3 regions of the Microlunatus spumicola genome follow, and region 3 is predicted to be linked to each of the others. Evidence: predicted binding sites of a transcription regulator. Region 3 holds the regulator's gene; each other region holds the start of a gene.
What was found. Region 3 encodes LexA, which represses DNA repair genes until DNA is damaged. Its sites were predicted from a motif close to TCGAACANNTGTTCGA; they were not measured.
Positions count from the first base shown of each region.

Region 1: ABD665_RS17675 (Rv2578c family radical SAM protein) is a predicted target of LexA. The motif match lies at 1,518-1,533, and genes of this name have one in related genera.
Region 2: ABD665_RS08135 (DUF222 domain-containing protein) is a predicted target of LexA. The motif match lies at 1,492-1,507, and genes of this name have one in related genera.

Region 1 covers NZ_BAAAYR010000004.1:1,009,691-1,011,954, forward strand. The annotation lists gene ABD665_RS17670 (cyclic nucleotide-binding domain-containing protein) at 1-514, shown strand, start outside; gene ABD665_RS17675 (Rv2578c family radical SAM protein) at 511-1,479, opposite strand; gene ABD665_RS17680 (trypsin-like peptidase domain-containing protein) at 1,647-2,264, opposite strand, start outside.
Region 2 covers NZ_BAAAYR010000001.1:1,773,292-1,775,555, reverse strand. The annotation lists gene ABD665_RS08140 (hypothetical protein) at 1-53, opposite strand, end outside; gene ABD665_RS08135 (DUF222 domain-containing protein) at 90-1,460, opposite strand; gene ABD665_RS08130 (hypothetical protein) at 1,579-2,001, opposite strand; gene ABD665_RS08125 (GntR family transcriptional regulator) at 2,248-2,264, shown strand, end outside.
Region 3 covers NZ_BAAAYR010000001.1:41,205-43,468, forward strand. The annotation lists gene ABD665_RS00190 (ATP-dependent DNA helicase) at 1-621, shown strand, start outside; gene lexA (transcriptional repressor LexA) at 662-1,498, opposite strand; gene ABD665_RS00200 (hypothetical protein) at 1,858-2,244, shown strand.

The DNA of each region.
Region 1 (2,264 bases), on a different contig from region 3:
GATCAAGCTCGGCCGCAGCGGTTCGGCCGGGCGCGAGAACCTGCTCGCCGTCCTCGGCCCGGGCCAGATGTTCGGCGAGCTGTCGGTCTTCGACCCCGGCCCCCGCTCGAGCACGGCCACCGCGGTGACCGCGGTGGAGGTCCGGACGCTCGAGCACGACGAGCTGATGCGCTGGATCGAGGGCCACCCCGAGGTCGCCCGCAGCCTGCTGGCCCAGCTCGCGGGAAGGCTGCGCCGCGCGAACGACGTGGTCGCCGACCTCGTCTTCTCCGACGTCCCGGGCCGCGTGGCCAAGCAGCTGCTCGAGCTCGCCCGGCGCTTCGGCGACCGCAAGGACGACGGCGTGCATGTCCACCACGACCTCACCCAGGAGGAGCTCGCCCAGCTGGTGGGCGCCTCCCGCGAGACCGTGAACAAGGCCCTCGCCGACTTCGCCGCGCGCGGCTGGATCCGGCTCGAGCCGCGTTCGGTCACGCTCCTCGACGTCGAGCGCGTGGAGCGTCGGGCCCGCTAGCCGAGCGGGCGCGCCCGTCCGGGCTGCCGCCACGCCGACGGCTTGTCCAGGCCGTGGCGGCGCAGCAGCGGGAGCGTGCGCTCGCGCAGGTCGCTCGCGTACGACTTCAGCGCGTACGACCCTCCGCGGTAGAGCTCGGCGTAGGGCCCGACCAGCTCGGGGTGCTGCTCGCCCAGCCAGCGCAGGAACCACTCGCGGGCGCCCGGGCGCAGGTGCAGCGCCATGACCGACGCCGACGTCGCGCCCGCCTCGGCCACCGCGGTGATGACGCGCTCCAGGTCGTCGTCGCCGTCGGTGAGCATCGGCAGCACGGGGGCGATCAGGACCTGGCACGGCAGGCCCGCCTCGCGGATCGCGCGGACCAGCTCGAGCCGCGCCCGCGGCGACGGCGTCCCGGGCTCGAGCGTCTCGTGCACCGTCTCGTCGAGCAGGGCCAGCGAGACGCCCATCATCACGGGCGTCCGCGCGGCCGCACCGGCCAGCAGCGGCAGGTCCCGGCGCAGCGTCGTGCCCTTGGTCAGGATCGAGAAGGGCGTGCCCGAACCGGCCAGCGCCTCGATGATCCCGGGCATCAGCCGGTAGCGGCCCTCGGCCCGCTGGTAGGGGTCGGTGTTCGTCCCGAGCGCCACGGCCTCGTGGCCCCACGACGCCCGGCCCACCTCGCGGGCCAGCACCTCGGCGACGTTGACCTTGACGACGATCTCGGCGTCGAAGTCCGCGCCGGTGTCCAGGTCGAGGTAGGAGTGCGTCTGCCGCGCGAAGCAGTAGACGCAGGCGTGCGTGCAGCCGCGGTAGGGGTTCACCGTCCAGCGGAACGGCACGTCCGAAGTGGTCGGCACGTGGTTGAGGGCCGAGCGCGCCATCACCTCGTGGAACGTCACCCCCGCGAACTCCGGCGTCCGCACCGTCCGCACGAGCCCGGGCATCTCCTCCAGCCCCGGCAGCGCGTCCGGGTCCGACACCACGCTCCCGACCGTCTGCCCCGCCCACCGCATCCACCAATGGGAACACACGTTCTATTGATGCGCCACCCCCTCGAGGTCCCTGACGAGGAAACGCCGACTCCCGACCGCTCCAAGAAGTCCGGAGCGGTCGGGAGTCAGCGTTTCCTGCGGTGGGGCCGGGGCGTGGGCTACGAGCTGCCGAGCTTCACGTCGACGCTCTGGGCGGGGGCGCCGCCGCGGACGTACGTGACGGTCACGGTCGTGCCGGGGGCGAAGTAGCGGGTGGCGGCGATGAGGCCGTCGGCCGTGGTGGTGTGGAAGTCGTCGACCTTGGTGACGACGTCGCCGGCCTTGAGCCCGGCGGCGGCCGCGGCACCGTCGGCGGTCACGGTCTGCAGCGCGACGCCGGTGGCGGTCGAGAGGTCGGAGTCGGCGCTGCCGCCCACCGTCACCCCGAGGGCCGCGTTGACCGACTTGCCGTTGGCGATCAGCTCGCCGGCGACGCGGACGGCCACGTCGGACGGGATCGCGAACCCGATCCCGATGTTGCCCGACTGGCTGCCGCTGCCCGAGCCGGAGCCGGTGCTCGCGATCGAGGAGTTGATGCCGACGACGGCGCCGTTGAGGTCGACCAGCGGGCCGCCCGAGTTGCCGGGGTTGATGGCCGCGTCGGTCTGCACGGCGAGGTAGACCGCGTCGTTGTCGTTGCCCGAGCGGACCGGGCGCGCGCCGTTGGACACGATGCCGCTGGTGATCGACTCCGAGAGCCCGAGGGGGGCACCGGCCGCGACCACGGCCTGGCCGAC
Region 2 (2,264 bases), 1.7 Mb from region 3:
GTGCCCGCCGTCCGTGCCTGCACCGCTGCGAAGAGGTCCTGCGTCGCGCTCACGGCGCCAACCTAGGACGGCGAGGGGTCTCCCGCTCCTCATCGCCGCAACACCTCGCCCCGGTGCCGGACGGTGACCCTGGTGTTCCGCAGCGGTCTCTGGTCCGGGTCGACCCACCGGGGTGGGACCCACGCGGGCAGGCCGTCGACCATCAGGCACGTCCAGCCCCGACCCGCGAAGTTGTGGTGGTGCCACGCGCACAGCAGGGTCAGGTTGTCGAGGTCGGTCGCGCCGCCGTCGACCCAGGCGCGCACGTGGTGGCGTTCGCACCACTCCGGTGGCCGGTCACAACCGGGGAAGCTGCACCCGTCGTCTCTGGCGACCAGGGCCATCGTCTGGCCCGGCGTGGCGAGGCGGCGGCTGCGGCCGAGCTGCAGCACCACCCCGGTCGGGCTCACCACGGTCGGGTAGACCTCGGCCTCGTCGGTCAGGTCGACGACCGTCTCGCCGGACAGGACGGTGCCGTCGCTAGTCACGCCCCACCGCCGGCGCGCGACGAGGTCACCCTCGGGGATCGTGACGATCACGGTCGCCGGGGTGCCGCCCGCGTCGGGCAGGGTGCCCGAGCGGAGCAGCCGGTCGCAGACCTCCTCCAACGCGTCGTGGGTGCGTTGCCCGTGGTGGCGCGGATCCTCCTGCTGGACCTCACGCCCGTCGTCGAGGACCACCGTCGCCAGTCGGGGTTTCGCCAGTGGACCTAGGACCGCACGGAGCTTCGCGCCGACGGGCCCGGTGAGTCGTCCCTCGACCGACCACATGCCGTCGCGCAGCCGACGGAACGCCAGGTGCCGCCGGTCGGCGTTCAGCTCCTCCTGCGGCCGCGTGCCGTCCGGGTCGATCCCGTCGACGACGCGCTGGGCCGCCAGCCGCAGGTCGTGCGGGCGCAGGGCCCGGGCGAAGCCTGCGAGGAGCGCCTCGGCCGCGTCCAGGTCGGCCGGGTCGAACCCGCGGTGGTCCACCGTGCCCAGGGCACGGAGGCAGACGTCCAGCTGCTCCGGCGAGGCCAGCCCGGCGCGTTGCGCGGTCGCCAGCGCCGGGCGTACCGGCTCGAGAGGCTCGCCCGTCAAGGTCGTCCGCTCGCCGAGCGCCTCCGCGGCCCGGACCCGGCGGCCGGCCTCGGCGTGCGAGAGGCGCAGCGCCCAGCCCAGCGCCGACGCCAGGGTGGGCTGGGTCAGCGTCTCCGGCAGCCGGACCGCCGCGGCGACCCGGACCGCGCGGTGGTCCACCAGCGGGACCCGGTTGCGCGCCTCCTCGAACCGTTGCAGGAAGCGCACCAGGCGCAGCCCGTCGAACCCGTCGAGACCGCCGCACTCGACCACGTCCACGAGCCGGTCGAGCGCGGCGACGAAGCCGTCGAGCGCGCGGTCGGCTGCTTCCGGACCGCCCGCCGCGACGCCCTCGATCTCCATGACCCGAACCTAGGAGAACCCTCTGACGCTTTCGAACACACGTTCGAACGAGGTGCGAGCAGCGGTAGCCGGAGCGACGAGATGGACCGGCCGCCCCGGACGCCGGACCCGACCAGGGTCAGGCGCGCACGCCCGGGCGCAGGCTGGTGAAGAAGACCCAGACCACGCCGACGGTCAGGAGCATCGCGCCGGGGACGTGGATCCACAGGCTGTCGTAGCCGCCCCAGTAGGCCTGCAGGAACGTGTAGGCGAAGACGACGACGGCGAGGACCATCGGCCGGACGCCGAGCCGCTGCTGGCGCCAGAGCAGGACGGCGACGATCGCGGCCAGGCCGCTGAGCACGTGCAGGACGATGGCGCCGGCCGCGTGGGCCTCCTCGGGCCCGCCGTTCGGGAACAGCTGCCCGGCGGTGACGAACTGGTAGAGCACGTTGAGCACGGCCAGCCCCGCGAGGACCTGGAAGGCGCGGACGAGCGAGGTCGCGGCGCGCGGGTCCGACGAGTCGGGCCTGCCGCCGGTGGTGGCGTCGCTGGTGGACATGGGTGCTCCTGAAGGTCGGGGGGAGAGGCGCGAGCGGCAACTGCGGAGGTGCTCCGACGGGCGCGGTCCGGCTCGTGCTGATCTTCTCGCCCAGCATCACCCGAAGTTGCGGCATCGCGTCGGAGGTTCCGGCCGGACGTGGGCGGGTCGTCCGGCCGGGCTCGCCGACTGACCGCGGGAGCGGGCTCGGGGCGGGGGCGAGCGAGCAGTGGATTGTCAGACAATCGCCGTGCTAACGTGCTCGACGTGGTGGACCTGGCGAC
Region 3 (2,264 bases):
ATCCGCTACGTGGCTCGGACGCTGCCGACCCCCGGGCGCGACGGCATGTCCAAGGAGGTCCTCGACGAGATCGCCGAGCTCGTGTGGGCTGCCGGCGGCCGGACGCTCGGGCTCTTCTCGTCCCGTCGGGCCGCGGAGGCGGCGGCCGTGCACGTACGCCGCCAGCTGCCCAAGCTGACCGTCCTGTGCCAGGGCGACGCCCAGCTCTCGGAGCTGACCCGCCGCTTCAGCGCGGAGGAGACGACGAGCCTCTTCGGCACGCTCTCGCTGTGGCAGGGCGTCGACGTGCCCGGCGCGACCTGCCAGCTCGTGATCATCGACCGGATCCCGTTCCCGAGGCCGGACGAGCCGCTCACCCTCGCGCGGCAGAAGGCCGTGGCCGACGCCGGGGGGAACGGCTTCATGAGCGTGGCGGCGACGCACGCCGCGCTGCTCCTCGCCCAGGGTTCGGGTCGCCTCGTCCGCAGGAGCAGCGACCGCGGCGTGGTCGCGGTGCTCGACCCGCGGCTGGTGACGGCCCGCTACGGCTCGTTCCTGCGGGCGTCCATGCCGGACATGTGGGAGACCACCGACCGCGAGACCGCGGTGGGCGCGCTGCGTCGGCTGGCGGAGCGCGACTAGCGCGCCGCTCGACGGCGGCGCGCCCGCGCGAGCAGACCGCTCAGAGGCGGCGGAGGACCGCGACGACCTTGCCCAGGATCGTGGCGTGGTTGCCGTCGATCGGGCTGTAGGCCGGGTTGTGGGGGAGCAGCCACACGTGGCCGGGCTCCCGCTTGAACGTCTTGACCGTGGCCTCGTTGTCCAGCAGGGCGGCCACGATGTCGCCGTTGTCCGCGTTCGGCTGCTGGCGCACGACCACCCAGTCCCCGTCGCAGATGGCGGCGTCGATCATCGAGTCGCCGCGGACCTCGAGGGTGAACATCGTGCCCTCGCCGACGAGCTGGCGGGGCAGGGCGAAGACGTCCTCCACGCGCTCCTCGGCGAGGATCGGCCCGCCGGCCGCGATACGGCCGAGGACGGGCACGTGCACGGGCTCGGGGTAGGCGTTGACGCCGGAGTCGTCCATCTCGACGAGCCGCGGGCGGCTGCTCGGGAGCGACGGCGCGGCCGGGGCTGATGCGGCGGCACGCCGGTCCTCGCCGGGCAGCAGCACCTCGAGCGCGCGCGGCCGGTTGGGGTCGCGGCGCAGGAAGCCCTTCTGCTCCAGCGCGCGCAGCTGGTGGGAGACGCTCGACGAGCTGGCCAGGCCGACCGCCTCACCCATCTCGCGGATGCTGGGCGGGTAGCCCCGGGACTCGACCGTGTCGCGGATGACCTCGAGGATCCGACGCTGGCGCGGGGTGAGGCCCGTGCTGTCGGCGGGCCCGTCCGGCAGCGAGCTGACCGACGCGGACTCGCCGAGCTGCGCCGCGACCTCGGCCTTGGTGGGCCGCCCTCGGCGTCGGCCGGGACGCTCAGGTGCGGAGAGCGGGGTGTCAGGCGTGTCGTCGTGAGCCATGAACGGCACTTTAGGGATGACGTCGAACACATTCAAACACCTGTTCGAGCGTGTCGCGGCCGGATGTGCAACGGCCGCCCAATCGGGCCGGCCTGGAGCCCCGCAGTCTGTGCACTGGCGGGAGGCCGATCGACCGGCGTTCCACTTCTGACGTGCGCGCCCGACGACACCTGGTGCGCGCCCGCCGGACCCGCGCCCGACGGATTTTGTCAGACCCCTCTGGTGTGCTCTGGGACATGACGTCGTCGAACACCGATTCGAATGTGCTTGCGCTCGAGCCTGCGGTGCGATACACATCGAACACGCGTTCGATCGAACCTACGTTCGACCGGACGCCCGACCCGCTGAGGAGCATCACGATGAGTGTCGCATTCGCCGAGCCCGTCCTGGACCGACCGAGCACCGAGGTGCGGGTGGGTCGCCCGGGCCCTGCGCCCACGCGGACGACCCCCCGGCGCCCCGGTCCGGGAGTCGGCCCCACCGCACGCCCGCGCCGGGTGCGCTTCACGGCGCCGGCCGTCGCCGGACGTCGACCGGGCCCCCGGGCGTGCGAGGGCGTCGCGGCGGCACCGGTCGCCCGCACGTGGCACCTCACCGAGCGCGGCCTGGCCGTCGTGCTGGTCGTCGCGGCCGCGCTGGTGGCCGCGAGCATCGCGGTCGTGGGGCTGACCGCGCTCCGCGTGACGAGCGAGGGCTACAGCCCGAGCCACAGCTCGGCGTCGGCTCCCGTCCTCGTCCAGCCCTGACGCCCGCCGGCTGCCGGCCG